Regions from separate parts of the Aquitalea sp. ASV15 genome, predicted to be linked through region 2. Evidence: predicted binding sites of a transcription regulator. Region 2 holds the regulator's gene; the other holds the start of a gene.
The links. Region 2 encodes NrdR, which represses ribonucleotide reductase genes. Its sites were predicted from a motif close to AAANACNATATATNGTNTTT; they were not measured.
Positions count from the first base shown of each region.

Region 1: a site for NrdR is predicted at 4,880-4,899, ahead of JHD64_RS00565 (ribonucleoside-diphosphate reductase subunit alpha). Genes of this name have one in related genera too.

Region 1 covers NZ_JAELTZ010000001.1:115,930-123,090, forward strand. The annotation lists gene JHD64_RS00550 (ribonucleotide-diphosphate reductase subunit beta) at 1-666, opposite strand, end outside; gene JHD64_RS00555 (hypothetical protein) at 685-957, opposite strand; gene JHD64_RS00560 (DUF4440 domain-containing protein) at 1,031-1,423, opposite strand; gene JHD64_RS00565 (ribonucleoside-diphosphate reductase subunit alpha) at 1,902-4,775, opposite strand; gene pgeF (peptidoglycan editing factor PgeF) at 5,261-6,019, opposite strand; gene rluD (23S rRNA pseudouridine(1911/1915/1917) synthase RluD) at 6,006-7,106, opposite strand; gene JHD64_RS00580 (outer membrane protein assembly factor BamD) at 7,105-7,161, shown strand, end outside.
Region 2 covers NZ_JAELTZ010000007.1:83,490-90,650, reverse strand. The annotation lists gene JHD64_RS04890 (hypothetical protein) at 160-1,266, shown strand; gene glyA (serine hydroxymethyltransferase) at 1,362-2,609, shown strand; gene nrdR (transcriptional regulator NrdR) at 2,758-3,216, shown strand; gene ribD (bifunctional diaminohydroxyphosphoribosylaminopyrimidine deaminase/5-amino-6-(5-phosphoribosylamino)uracil reductase RibD) at 3,295-4,431, shown strand; gene JHD64_RS04870 (hypothetical protein) at 4,601-5,332, shown strand; gene JHD64_RS04865 (carboxypeptidase M32) at 5,418-6,908, shown strand; gene JHD64_RS04860 (HDOD domain-containing protein) at 6,980-7,161, opposite strand, start outside.

The sequences.
Region 1 (7,161 bases), on a different contig from region 2:
CTGACGGCCGAGGGCGAGGATTTGCACAAAGCCGACGTAGAAGAACAGACCTTCCATGATGCAGGCAAACACGATCAGCGAACGCAGCAGTTTCTGGTCGTTTTCCAGGGTGCCGGTCTTGAAGGCCGGGTCGCACAGTACGTTGATAAACGGAATCAGGAATTCGTCCTTGTCACGGATGGACTTGATTTCGTTGTAGGCGTTGAACACTTCGCCTTCATCCAGGCCCAGGCTTTCCACGATGTACTGGTAGGCGTGGGTGTGGATGGCTTCGTCAAAAGCCTGGCGCAGCAGGTACTGGCGGCATTCCGGGCTGGTGATCTGGCGGTAGGTGCCCAGCACGATGTTGTTGGCGGCCAGGCTGTCGGCGGTGACGAAGAAGCCCAGGTTGCGCTTGACGATGCGCATTTCATCTTCGGACAGCTGGCCGGTTTTCCATTGTTCGATGTCGCGCTGCATGTTCACTTCTTGCGGCATCCAGTGGTTGGCACATTGGGCGAGGTATTTTTCCCAGGCCCATTTGTGCTTGAACGGGACCAGCTGGTTGACGTCGGTGGTGCCGTTGATGACTTTTTTGTCAACGGCATTGACGCGGCCGCCGGTGTGCTTGTCGTTGCTGGTGGGAACGGCCGGTTTTTGTACCGGGGTATCGTCAAAGCTCAACATGTTTTGCATTCTCCGTGTTTATTTGCCGGCCACGCCTTGTGGGGCGGTCGGCTGGATCTGGTATCTGGCGCCGGGCAGGGCATGCGTGCTGGTGCGGCTGTCGGGCTGACAGGGGGCTTGTTCCAGCTGCATGGCGCTCTGGCGCATGATGCGGATGGCGGTACGGGGGGTGGCCGGCGTGTCGCGCAGCGGCTGCGGCAGGTCGACCAGTACCAGGCCCAGCTTGCGGTAGCGGTCTTGTTCCGGATGCTGCGCGGCGCGGCTGGCGCTGCAGAAGAGGGTGGTGCTCATGCCGTTCTCCCCGTGTGTTGGTTCGGTCTTCCGAAGCCGGCTGCGGCCAGCCGGCTTGAGAAGTCTGTCCGGCTCATTGGGCCGGATGGCTGTGTTCTTCAAACTGTGCCAGGCCGTAGATGCGCCATTCGCCGTTTTCCCGTTTCAGGTGGTAGCCGGTGGAGAACATCCACGGCTCGGCCTGGTGGCGGTGGGCGGTCCAGCGTACCTTGACGGTGGCCAGCTCGCTGCCAAAGGACAGTACTTCGGCCAGATGGCAGCTGGCGCTGGTGACGCCCTGGGCGCGGTAGTAGGCGAGAATGCCGGCCGTGGTCTGGTACAGCATTTCTTCGTCGTTGATGCCAAAGGTGGCGATCTGGCCATGGTGCACGGCGGTGAAGGGCCGGGTGAACAGGGCCGATACGGCGCGTGCATCCAGTGCCGAGTAGGCCTGGCTGTAACGGTTAAAAAACTCCTGAAGTGTCATGGGCATCTCTGATTGTTGGGGCCTTGCGGGCCTGGTTCAGACAAGGGCTGGCCATGCTGGCTGCACCTTTGTTTGCTCTTACACTTCCCCATTCGGAAACCGCCTGCGGGCAAGCGGTTTGGAAATGGGCTGGCCGGGTGAGCGGCCAGTGGTTTGCGATTGGTGTTGCGTCTATCCGTCTTGCCTGCTGACTGGCAGGCTTCGCCAGCTTTGCAAGCTACCCTGTCGTACTGCGACAGGGGTTCGGGTAGTTGCTTCGCGTCAATCCGTGTTGTTTGCCTGCTTACTGGCAGGCTTCGCCAGCTTTTCAAGCTACCCTGCCGCGGAGCGACAGGGATCCGGGTTGTTGCTTCGCATCAATCTATCCTGCTTGCTTGCCTTACTGGCAAGCTTCGCGCGCCCTGCGGGCTGGATGCCGTCGCGGTGCTCCGGCATCGTCCGGGTTGTCGCTTCGCGTCAATCCGTCTTGTTTGCCTGCTTACTGGCAGGCTTCACAATCCGGATTGTCAATGCTGCAGAACTTGGCGTCGGTGGCCGGGGTGTGGTCCACCTCGACGGCCGGTGCGGCTTGTTCCGGTGCAGCGTTGTAGGCCGGGTTCAGGCCACTGGCCACGGCGTTCAGCTCGCCGCCCTTGCCGGTGGATTTTTCGGCGCTGGAGGCGGCCAGGGTGCGCAGGTAGTAGGTGGTTTTCACGCCACGAATCCACGCCAGCTTGTACAGGTCGTCCAGTTTCTTGCCGGATGCGCCAGCCATGTACAGGTTGAGCGACTGGGCCTGGTCGATCCACTTCTGACGGCGCGATGCTGCTTCCACCAGCCATTTCGGGTCCACTTCAAAGGCGGTGGCATAGATGGCTTTCAGCTCGGCCGGGATGCGGTCGATGCGGCCCAGGCTGCCGTCGAAGTACTTGAGGTCGGCCACCATCACTTCGTCCCACAGGCCGGCTTTTTTCAGGTCGCGCACCAGGTATTCGTTGGTGACGGTGAATTCGCCGGACAGGTTGGATTTGACGAACAGGTTCTGGTAGGTCGGCTCGATGCTGGCAGACACGCCAATGATGTTGGCGATGGTGGCAGTCGGGGCGATGGCCAGGGTGTTGGAGTTGCGCATGCCGTGTTGCTTGATGCGTTCACGCAGGGCATTCCAGTCCAGGCGTTCGGTGCGGTCCATCTCCAGGTAACCGCCGCGTTCGGCGGCCAGCAGGTTGATGCTGTCTTGCGGCAGCAGGCCACGGTCCCACAGGCTGCCCTTGTACGACGGGTAGCGGCCACGTTCTTCGGCCAGTTCGGTGCCGGCCCAGTAGGCGTAGTAGGCGACCATTTCCATGGATTCGTCGGCAAATTCCACCGCTTCCTGCGAGGCGTAGGGTACGCGCTTCATGTGCAGGCAGTCCTGGAAGCCCATGATGCCCATGCCCACCGGACGGTGCTTCAGGTTGGAATTGCGCGCCTTTTTCACCGGGTAGAAGTTGATGTCGATGACGTTGTCCAGCATGCGCAGGGCGGTGCGGATGGTGCGCTGCAGCTTTTCAGCGTCCAGCTTGCCATCGGCGCCCATGTGGGCGGCCAGGTTGACCGAGCCCAGGTTGCACACGGCGATTTCGTCGTCGTTGGTGTTGAGGGTGATTTCGGTGCACAGGTTGGAGCTGTGTACCACACCCATGTGCTGCTGCGGGCTGCGGATATTGCACGGGTCCTTGAAGGTCACCCACGGGTGGCCGGTTTCAAACAGCATGGTCAGCATCTTGCGCCACAGGCTGAGCGCCGGGATGCGTTTGTACACTTTCAGCTCGCCACGTTCGCCCATGGCTTCGTAGTGCTGGTAGCGCTTTTCAAAGGCGGCACCATACAGGTCGTGCAGGTCAGGCACTTCGGACGGCGAGAACAGGCTCCATTCGGCGCCTTCCATCACGCGCTTCATGAACAGGTCCGGAATCCAGTTGGCGGTGTTCATGTCGTGGGTGCGGCGGCGGTCGTCACCGGTGTTCTTGCGCAGTTCGAGGAATTCTTCCACGTCGGCGTGCCAGGTTTCCAGGTAGGCACATACCGCGCCCTTGCGCTTGCCACCCTGGTTGACGGCCACGGCGGTGTCGTTGACCACTTTTAGGAAGGGCACGATGCCTTGCGATTTGCCGTTGGTGCCCTTGATATGGCTGCCCATGGCGCGCACCGGGGTCCAGTCGTTGCCCAGGCCACCGGCGAATTTGGACAGCAGGGCGTTTTCCTTCAGGCCCTCGTAAATGCCGTCCAGGTCGTCGGCAATGGTGGTCAGGTAGCAGCTGGACAGCTGGCTGCGACGGGTGCCGGAGTTGAACAGGGTGGGGGTGGACGACATGAAGTCGAAGCTGGACAGCACATTGTAGAACTCGATGGCGCGGGCTTCGCGGTTCACTTCGTTCAGGGCCAGGCCCATGGCGACACGCATGTAGAAAGCCTGCGGCATTTCAATGCGGGTGCCGTCGATGTGCAGGAAGTAGCGGTCGAACAGGGTTTGCAGGCCCAGGTAGCCGAATTTCAGGTCGCGCTTGGCGTCCAGGGCGGCGCCCAGTTTTTTCAGGTCGAACTCGGCCAGACGTTCGTCCAGCAGTTCGGCCTGAATGCCTTTCTTGATGAACTGCGGGAAGTAGTCGGCATAGCGCTCGGCCATTTCTTCCTGGCTGACCGATTCGTCCAGGATTTCCAGGCGGATGCTGTCCAGCAGCAGGCGGGCGGTGACGTAGTCGTAGGCCGGATCCTGTTCGATCATGGAGCGGGCGGCCAGAATGGCGGATTTGTTGACTTCGTCCAGCGATACGCCGTCGTAGATGTTCTTCAGGGTTTCCGACAGGATGGCGTCGATATCGATGCCGGCCAGGCCCTGGGCGGCGGATTCGATGCCGGCGCGCAGGCGGGCAATGTCCAGCGGCTGCTTGCGGCCGTCCTTGCGGATGACGTTGATCTGGATCTGGGTCAGTGCTTCGCCACGGGCGGCGCGTTCTTGCGAGCGCTGTTCGCGGTACAGCACGTAGGCGCGGGCCACGTCGTGTTCGCCAAAGCGCATCAGCGACAGTTCAACCTGGTCCTGGATGTCTTCGATATGAATGGCGCCGCCTTCCGGCTTGCGGCGCATCAGGGCGTTGACCACCTGCTCGGTCAGCTGGGCCACCTTGTCGCGGATGCTGGCGGACGTAGCGCCCTGATGCCCCATCACGGCCAGGAATGCCTTGGTCATGGCGATGGAGATCTTGACCGGCTCGAATGCCACTACGGCACCATTGCGGCGAATGGTCTTGTAGTGGCTGAAGTCGGCCTGGGGGGCGGCGGCACGGCCGAGCTCGGCGGCGGTTTGCCCTTCAAAGGTGGTCAGTTGCATATTGCCCTCTTTGGGTGGTTTGCGTCTGTTGCGCTGCGGCCTGGGTGGCAGGCCGGGCAGGGCTGTGGACAAGTCTGTTGAAAAGCTGTGTGTTCGTTGTGAATAAACACAATATATATGTTTGTACTGCTTGATTGGCCCAAATTCTAGTGTTCCCGGCGCGATGCGGCAAGTCTTGACAGCGCTCAGAAAATGCGAAATCCGCGCCAGATAAGGCTTGCAGGGCACTAGGAATTTTTTGAGGCAGGGCGGCCAGCCTGGGGGGCTGGCAGGAAATCCAGCAAAGACAAGCATCTGGGGGGTGATGCATGTCTGCCACAACATCTGGTGTTTTGCCGCTGTTGCGCGCCTGCTACGCTGTTGGCATGAAAGTTCGATGACAGTTCATCGATAACTGGCCGTCAGGCGTGGATGGCAAGGAAAAACGGCAGCCGCCGCACTGTCCGTGCAGGGGCTGCCGTGCTCGCAATGATTGCCGGGCCGGGTCAGTGCTGCGCTTGCAGCCAGATCAGGCTGGCCATGCGGCCGGTCACGCCGTCGCGGCGGTAGGAGAAGAAGCGCTCGCGCTCGATGACGGTGCAGTAGTCGCCGCCATATACCCGGTCGATGCCCAGTGCCGCCAGCCGCTGGCGCGCCAGCTGGTAGATGTCGGCCAGATACTTGCCCTCGCCGATGTCGGTGAAGGCGCTGGCCGCGGCGGCGTCGCAAGCGATAAAGGCGGCCCGTACTTCGGCGCCCACTTCAAAGGCATCCGGGCCGATGGCCGGCCCCAGCCAGGCCATCAGGCTGGCGGGGGGCACGCCGGTGGCGCTGACGGTGCTTTCCAGTACGCCATCGCACAGCCCGCGCCAGCCGGCATGGGCGGCGGCAACCACGCTGCCGGCATCATCGCACAGCAGCACCGGCAGGCAGTCGGCGGTCATCACCACGCACACCTTGCCCGGCTGGCGGCTGTAGCTGGCGTCGGCGTCGAGCAGGGTTTCGCCGATTTCGGCAGCATCCACCACATGGGTGCCGTGTACCTGGTTGAGCCAGGCCGGTTCGTCCGGCAGCAGCAGGCGCAGTTGTTCGCGATTGGCGGCAACGGCTTCCGGCTGGTCGCCGACATGGATGCCCAGGTTAAAGCTGTCGTAGGGCGGCTGGCTGACGCCACCCTGCCGCGTGGTGAGCAGGGTGCGTACGGTGGCCGGGGCCGGCCAGTCGGCCTGCAGCAGCGGGCTGCTGCCGGTTTCAGTCACGGACATAGATGACCTCGATGTCGCCGTCGTCGTCTTCGTCATCCTCGTCCTCGTCGTCTTCCCATTCATCGGCCAGCGGGGCAGCCTGCTCCATGCGTTCGCCACTTTCACCGCGCAGGGTGTCCAGCAGCAAGCGGAAATCGTCCGGCAGCGGAGCCTGCCAGCTGCGTTCCTCGCCGGTGGCCGGGTGGATCAGCGCCAGCTTGTAGGCGTGCAGGGCCTGGCGGCCAAAGTGTTTCACCACGGCGGCGATGTCGTCGTCCATCTTGTGGCGCGGGTTGCCGTACAGCTGGTCGCCGGCCAGCGGGTGGCGCGCTTCCTTCATGTGGACGCGAATCTGGTGGGTGCGGCCGGTTTCCAGCTTGCACTCGATATAGGAGTGGGCGTCGTAGCGTTCCAGCACCCGCACATGGGTGATGGCGGTCTTGCCGCCAAACTTCAGCACGGCCATGCGCAGGCGGTTGTGCGGGTCGCGGCCGATCAGGGTGTTGATGGTGCCATCGTAGGGAACGATGCCATCGGCAATGGCGCGATAGATGCGCTTGACGCTGCGCGCCTGCATCTGGCGCACCAGCTCGGTTTGCGCTTGCAGGGTCTTGGCCACCACCATCAGGCCGGAGGTGTCCTTGTCCAGCCGGTGCACGATGCCGGCACGCGGCACATGGGCGAGGGCCGGGCAGTGGTGCAGCAGGCCGTTGAGCAGGGTGCCGGTCCAGTTGCCGCTGGCCGGATGCACCACCAGGCCGGCCGGTTTGTTCACCACCAGGATGTGGTCATCCTCGTAAACAATGGGCAAATCCATGGCTTCCGCCTGGAAAGCCATTTCTCCATTTGACTGAACAATGGTAACGTCCAGCTTTTCGCCACCCAGCAGCCTGGTTTTCGGGGGGACGACTTTGCCGTCCACCAGTACTTGGCCATCCTTGATCCATTGGGTCAGGCGGCTGCGGGAGTAATCGGGGAGGAGTTTGGCAAGAGCTGCGTCGAGGCGTTCGCTACCCAAAGAGAGCGGAACCTCCAGCTGTTGTCGAGCAGATACCTCGTTTTCCGAGATATCGCTATAATCCTCCGAGTCAAAGTAAGGATCGGTCATGAAAAGATACGTTGTAGCAGCAATGTTGGTGATGGGGCTTGCCGGTTGTGCAACC
Region 2 (7,161 bases):
GTCAACATCCGAATTTTCGAAAAGCTAAAAAATATCCGTTTCTGTCGCTAATTAGCACATGCTTATGTTTGAAAGTGAAAGTCAAGCGCTTGCTTGGTGATCCGGGCGCGGCGGATTGTGCGACAATGTGGCCTTTCCCGATTTCAGCAGGATGACATGATGTCGCAGCCGCTTCTCACTCTTCCGGACCCGCGCCAGTACCACCCGCAGGTATCGCTGACCAATATGCTGATCCACAACGCGCTGTCGGTGCAGAACGCCACCACAGAAGCGGATCGCGAGTTGTGGTTTGTCGCCATTCGCGATGCCATGGCGCAAATGCTGCAGCGTGGCGAATTGCTCTCCATTTCGGTCGCATTGGCGATGGTGCCGTCACAAGACACTTATAAGATTGTCTGGGATGCATTGCGGGCGGCAGTGGAGCAGCCGGACGGGCGCTGTGCCCATGTGTTTGCCCTGCCGCTGGTGCTGGTGGCCGGCAGCAAGAACCAGGCAACGCTGCCTGCCGCCATTGCTGATGAAGACGGCTTGAACGCCTTGCTGCGCCAACATGGCGTCATCAGCTCGGATGGCGATGTCCGCGTATTCGGCCAACTGCTGCATCCGGACACGGTAGTGGCGATGGATGCGGCCAGGCTGTACCGCCTGACCCGTGATTTGACCAGCGCGGCAGATGGTGTTGGTGAAGCCTTGAACGGTGCCGCCATCACCCTGAAAGAAGAGGGCGTGTTCCTGCGTTACCTGCTGGGTGTGGCCATCCAGCAGCCGGGCGATGCCGCGCCGGTACAGCTGGGTGGTGCTGTCGGCGCCTGGGGCATGCCCTTGATGAAATTCCTGGGCGAACAATTGCATACAGATGGTGTGACATTGTTCCCGATTGCCCGGCCGCCCCTGCCGGTGATGCAGGCGCTGGTGGCCGGCAATTTCGCCCGTTTCGAAGTAGCCTTGCAGGTGTTTGCCAGCAGCCAGATCCGCCGGCTGCGCGAGTTGTCGAAAGACCCGGTGGCCATTCTGTCCGCCCATGACAACGGTGAGTTGCACATCACCCTGTCGGCAGAAGGCGACGAACGCAACTGGGAAGCCTTTGTCTGGCCGCTGGCGGCCATGGACAATGTGGCGCTGATCGAATCGAACTTCCGCGAACTGATGGCGGAGTGCCGGGTGCGCGATGTCCATGTGCTGCCGGCGGTTTACCCGGAAAGCCGCGATGGCATTCCGCTGTTCTTTACCGCAGACGACTTGTCGCAGCTGAACGGGCAGGGCTGAAGCGACGTTGGTAAAAACGCTTCATGTGAAAATGTTTCAGAGGGCGATTCGTGTAGAATGGCCTCATCGTTAACCCTTTGATGGAAGAGTCAAAGATGTTTGCAGCTGACCAGACGATTGCCAAGTTCGACCCGGAATTGGCCGCCGCTATCAAGGCCGAGTGCCAACGCCAGGAAGATCATATTGAACTGATCGCTTCCGAAAACTATACCAGCCCCGCAGTGATGGAAGCCCAGGGCTCCCAGCTGACCAACAAGTACGCCGAAGGCTATCCGGCCAAGCGTTTCTACGGTGGCTGTGAACACGTTGATGTGGTCGAGCAACTGGCCATCGACCGTGTGAAGCAACTGTTCGGTGCCGAATACGCCAACGTGCAGCCGCACTCCGGCAGCCAGGCCAACCAGGCGGTGTACTTCTCCATCCTGAAGCCGGGTGACACCGTAATGGGCATGAACCTGGGCCATGGTGGTCACCTGACCCACGGCTCCCCGGCCAACCTGTCCGGCAAGATGTTCAACATCGTGGCCTACGGTCTGAACGAGCAGGAAGAAATCGACTACGACGACATGGAACGCGTAGCGATGGAAACCAAGCCCAAGCTGATCATCGGCGGCGCTTCCGCCTACGCCCTGCGCTTCGACTTCGAACGCATGGGCCAGATCGCCAAGAAGTGCGGTGCTTATTTCATGGTCGACATGGCGCACTACGCCGGTCTGATCGCCGCTGGTGTGTATCCGAACCCGGTGCCGCATGCCGACTTCGTGACCTCCACCACCCACAAGACCCTGCGTGGTCCGCGTGGCGGCATCATCCTGGCCAAGGCCGAGTTCGAAAAGAGCATCAACAGCAATGTGTTCCCCACCCTGCAGGGCGGCCCGCTGATGCATGTGATTGCCGGCAAGGCCATCGCTTTCAAGGAAGCGCTGCAACCGGAATTCAAGGTCTATCAGGAACAAGTGCTGAAGAACGCCGACGCCATGGCCCGTACCCTGGCCGAACGCGGTCTGCGCATCATCTCCGGCCGTACCGAAAGTCACGTCTTCCTGGTGGACCTGCGTCCCAAGGGCCTGACCGGCAAGGCTGCCGATGCACTGCTGGGCCGTGCGCACATCACCGTCAACAAGAACGCCATTCCGAACGACCCGGAAAGCCCGTTCGTGACTTCCGGCATCCGTATCGGTTCGCCGGCCATCACCACCCGTGGCTTCAAGGAAGCCGAGGCGGTCATGGTGGCCAATCTGGTGGCCGATGTCCTGGATAATCCGACTGACGATGCCGCCATCGCCCGCGTTGCCGAACAGGCCACCGCGCTGTGCCATCGCTTCCCGGTTTACGCCAAGTAAGCAATTGCTTGCCGGACGGAAGGCAGCCTGCGGGCTGCCTTTTTTCTTATCTGCGGCAAATCAGGGCGGCTTTACCGTTGCAGGCATTAACCTGTCAGGTCTTTGCTGCTACCATCAGACCTCATCAAACATACTGGATTGACACGTCATGAAATGTCCTTTCTGTGGCAATGCCGATACCCAGGTCATCGACTCCAGAGTCAGCGAGGACGGGGCCAGCATCCGTCGCCGTCGTCGTTGTCTGGCCTGCGAAAAGCGCTTCACGACATTTGAAACCGCCGATGTGCGCATGCCGCAGGTGGTCAAATCCGGTGGCCATCGTTCCGAATTCGATATCGAGAAGGTTCGCACCAGTTTCCTGCGCGCCCTGCACAAGCGGCCGGTGCCGACCGCGCTGGTGGATGACGCCATAGACCGCATCTGTCACAAGCTGCTGCAGCTGGGTGAACGCGAAGTATCCAGCCGCCAGATCGGCGAAATGGTGATGAACGAACTGGCCAAGCTGGACAAGGTGGCTTATGTGCGTTTTGCCTCGGTCTATCGCAGTTTTCAGGATATTTCCGAGTTCTCTGATGCGATCAGGGAAATCCAGAAGTCCAATCATTGAAACAGGGCGGGCTGCGCCATGCCGGCGCCGGCCTGCCATCTGATGCCGGCTGCCGCCACCCCGCAGGACTGCGCAGCCATGTCTCATTCGCTGGAAGGCTTGTTGATGTCGTCGTATTCCCCGCAAGACCATATATTCATGCAACAGGCGCTGCGCCTGGCCGAAGCCGCCACCCGCCGTGCCGCCCCCAATCCCGGAGTAGGTTGTGTGCTGGTGCGCGATGGCCAGGTCATCGGCGAAGGAGCCACCTTGCAGGTGGGCGGGGATCATGCCGAAATCCAGGCGATCAAGGACTGTCTGGCGCGCGGTGACACGCCACGCGGCGCCACAGCCTATGTCACGCTGGAACCATGCAGTCATCACGGCCGCACCCCGCCCTGTGCTGAGCGACTGGTACAGGAAGGGCTGGCACGCGTGGTGGCGGCCATGGTCGATCCTTACCATGAAGTGTCCGGCCGCGGGCTGGCCATGCTGCGTGCTGCGGGCATCGACGCCTCTGCCGGTCTGCTGGAAAGCGAGGCGCGCCGTGTTCATCGCGGTTTTCTGTCGCGGGTGGAGCGCCAGCGCCCCTGGGTGACGCTCAAGGCCGCCGCCACGCTGGATGGCAAGACTGCTTTGCTCAATGGCAAGAGCCAATGGATTACCGGGCCGGCGGCGCGCCATGACGTGCAAAAACTGCGCGCCCGCCACTGTGCCATCCTCACCGGCAGCGGCACCGTGCTGGTGGATAATCCGCAGCTGACGGTGCGCGATTTCATCCTGCCGCAGCAGCCCTTGCGCGTGGTGCTGGACAGCCGGCTGGTCACGCCGCCGGATCGCCGCATCTTCCATGGCGGTAATACCCTGCTGGTGACCAGCAGTACCGACCTGGCCCGCCATCAGCCCTACCTGCAGCGTGGGGCCGAATTGATGGTGTTGCCGGAAGATGCCGGCCATGCCAATCTGCCCATGCTGATGCGGCATCTGGCCGAGCGTGGCATCAATGAATTGATGATAGAAGCCGGTGCCGGCTTGAACGGCGCACTGGTCAGGGCCGGGCTGGTCGATGAGGCCATTCTGTATCTGGCCCCCGCGCTGGTGGGCAGCACGGCACAGGGCCTGTTTGCCTGGCCGGCGCTGGAGGATCTGGCTGACAAACAGCAGGTCAGGATTCAGGATGTGCGCATGGTGGGAGCGGATATCCGCATCAACATGACTTTTGCTGCGCCGCTGTGAAGCGCGCGGTGATGGCTGCCATCGCGATCAGGCTGGCCGAACCGGCTGGCGTGTTCCACAATGAAGCAGCGTGTTCATTGCACCGCCGCTGTCCTGGCCGCGCTGCGCTGACCAACAAGACTGGCATGGCAGCCAGTACCGGCCCGGCCGCTAGCATGAGTAGACCACAATGACTGACTCAGCCTCATCACTTCCCGCCATGGATTCCGCTGGCCTGCAGCAGGCGCTGGATGCCTATCTGCGCCTTATCTTGCGCCAGGGAGCCGCCGAGCAGGTATTGGATGAGCGGCGGCAATTGCTGGATAAATTGCTGCCATTGCTGGACGGGGTATCGCGCGATGCCCATTCCTTCCGCCGCGTGGTGGAGCGCTTTGTCGGCAGCTGTGCGGTGCAGGACCGGGTCACCGCCTTGACCTGCGCGCGCGAGTTCTATTACTTCTGGCTGGGCGATGTGAAAAAGCTGGTGGAAATTACCGCCCGCTCCGGCTTTACCACACGCAATGTGCGGCTGGAAATGGCCGACTCGCTGGCCTCGCTGCTGGAGCGCATGCGGCGTCAGGGCTTCGATGCCTTTCCGCCTTCGCTGGAAATCTATCTGGGCAAGCTGTTCGAGGATGGCATGGCCGAGGCCGACATCCATGAGCGCGAAATGCTGCTCAAGGGCATGTTGTTCCTGTTGTCCGGCCAACCCTACCGGCCAGACAGCTTCCGCATGGTGGTGGATGCCATGCTGTTGCACCTGAATGATAGCCGCAACAAGAAAGCCTTCGTGCAGCTGGCACGCGAGTACTTCTACTATTGGCTGTCCTTCCCACCGGCGCACGAGCGCATCCATCTGGCCGAGGAAGCCGCTCAGCCCATCAGCCTGCTCCAGCCGGGCAGCACCACGCGCCAGCGCTGAGTCAGGCTGCTTTTGCTGCCTGTGGCTGGCTTTGCCGGGCGGCGGCGTGGCATCATGCTCCCACTCATACCTTGCAGGAGCACGCATGTCCCAGCCCACGGCCTACCCGTCCCTTGTTGCCAGCTTTACCCGGCTCTATCGCTACGAACACCTCTCCGCCATGGTCAGCTGGGATCAGGCCACCATGATGCCACCGAAGGGCAATGATGCGCGGGCTGCGGCGCAGGCCGAGCTGGATGTGCTGATGCATGCCACCCTGACCGATCCGGCGCTGGCCGCGCTGCTGCAGCAGGCGGAACAGGAAGATCTCAGCCAGCAAGAGCGCGCCAGCCTGCGGGAAATGCGCCGGGAATGGCAGCGTGCCAATCTGCTGCCCGCCTCGCTGGTGGAGGCACAGGCCCTGGCCGGTGCGCGTTGCGAACATGCCTGGCGCAGCCAGCGCACGGCCAATGACTGGGCCGGATTTCTGCAGAATTTCCGCGAAGTGGTGGCCCTGTCACGCCAGGAGGCGCGGCTGCTGGCCGAGGCGCAAGGCTGCAGCCCCTACGATGCCTTGATGAACAAATACGAGCCGGGCATGCAGAGTGCCGACATCGACCGCATTTTCGGCGAGGTCAAGCAGTGGCTGCCGGGACTGATCGCGCAAGTCATGGCCAAGCAGGGCAGTGAAACCCTGCTCTTGCCGCAGGGCAGTTTTCCGGTAGAACAGCAGCGTCAGCTGGGGCTGGCCGTGATGCAGCTGCTCGGTTTCGATTTTGACGCTGGCCGGCTGGATGTCAGCGTTCATCCCTTCTGCGGCGGCGTGGCGGAAGATGTGCGCATCACCACCCGCTACCGCGAAGACGATTTCATGCAAAGCCTGATGGGCATCATTCATGAAACCGGCCATGCCCGCTACGAACAGGGCTTGCCGCGCGACATGCTGCATTTGCCGGTAGGGCGTGCCCGCTCCATGGGCATTCATGAAAGCCAGAGCCTGTCCTTCGAGATGCAGCTGGGGCGCAGCCCGGCCTTCCTCAGCCTGATTGCGCCGCTGCTTGCTCAATACCTGGGCGCGCAGCCGGCTTTGTCAGCAGAAAACCTCGCCAGGCTGTACAGCCGTGTCCATCCGGGCTTTATCCGCGTCGATGCCGACGAGTTGTGCTACCCGGCACACGTCATCCTGCGTTATGAAATCGAAAAAGCCCTGATGGAGGGCGAGATCGAGGCCGAGGATATTCCAGCCCTGTGGGATGAGAAAATGCAGGCTTATCTGGGAGTGGATACCCGTGGTAATTACCGTCAGGGTTGTTTGCAGGATATCCACTGGACCGATGGCAGCTTTGGTTATTTCCCCAGCTATACGCTGGGGGCGATGTATGCGGCGCAGTATTTCGCAGCGATACGACGCGATACGCCGGATCTGGAGCAGCGCATTGCCGCCGGTGATCTGGCCGTGGTGTTCGACTGGCTGCAACAGCATATCTGGAGCCAGGCCAGCTTGCATGACACGAACACACTGGTACAGCGCGCCACCGGGGAAAGCCTGAATCCGGCTTACTTCCACGCGCATTTGCAGGCACGCTACCTGGGATAGCCGCAGGCGGCTGACAAGAAAAAACCGCGGCCGGAATGGCGCGCGGTTTTTTTATGGCCGGATAGGGGCAGTCAGCCGGCGACGGCCAGCTCCTGATGCATGGCATCGACCCAGTCTTCAAACTCCACGTCCGACATGCCCAGATAGTTCAGCACCTCATCCTTGCGTGCCTCCCAGCCGGCATCTTCCTTGCCCGGTGTCAGCGTGCGCCAGACATGGCGCGCTGCGCGGGTGACCGCCACCATCATGCGGC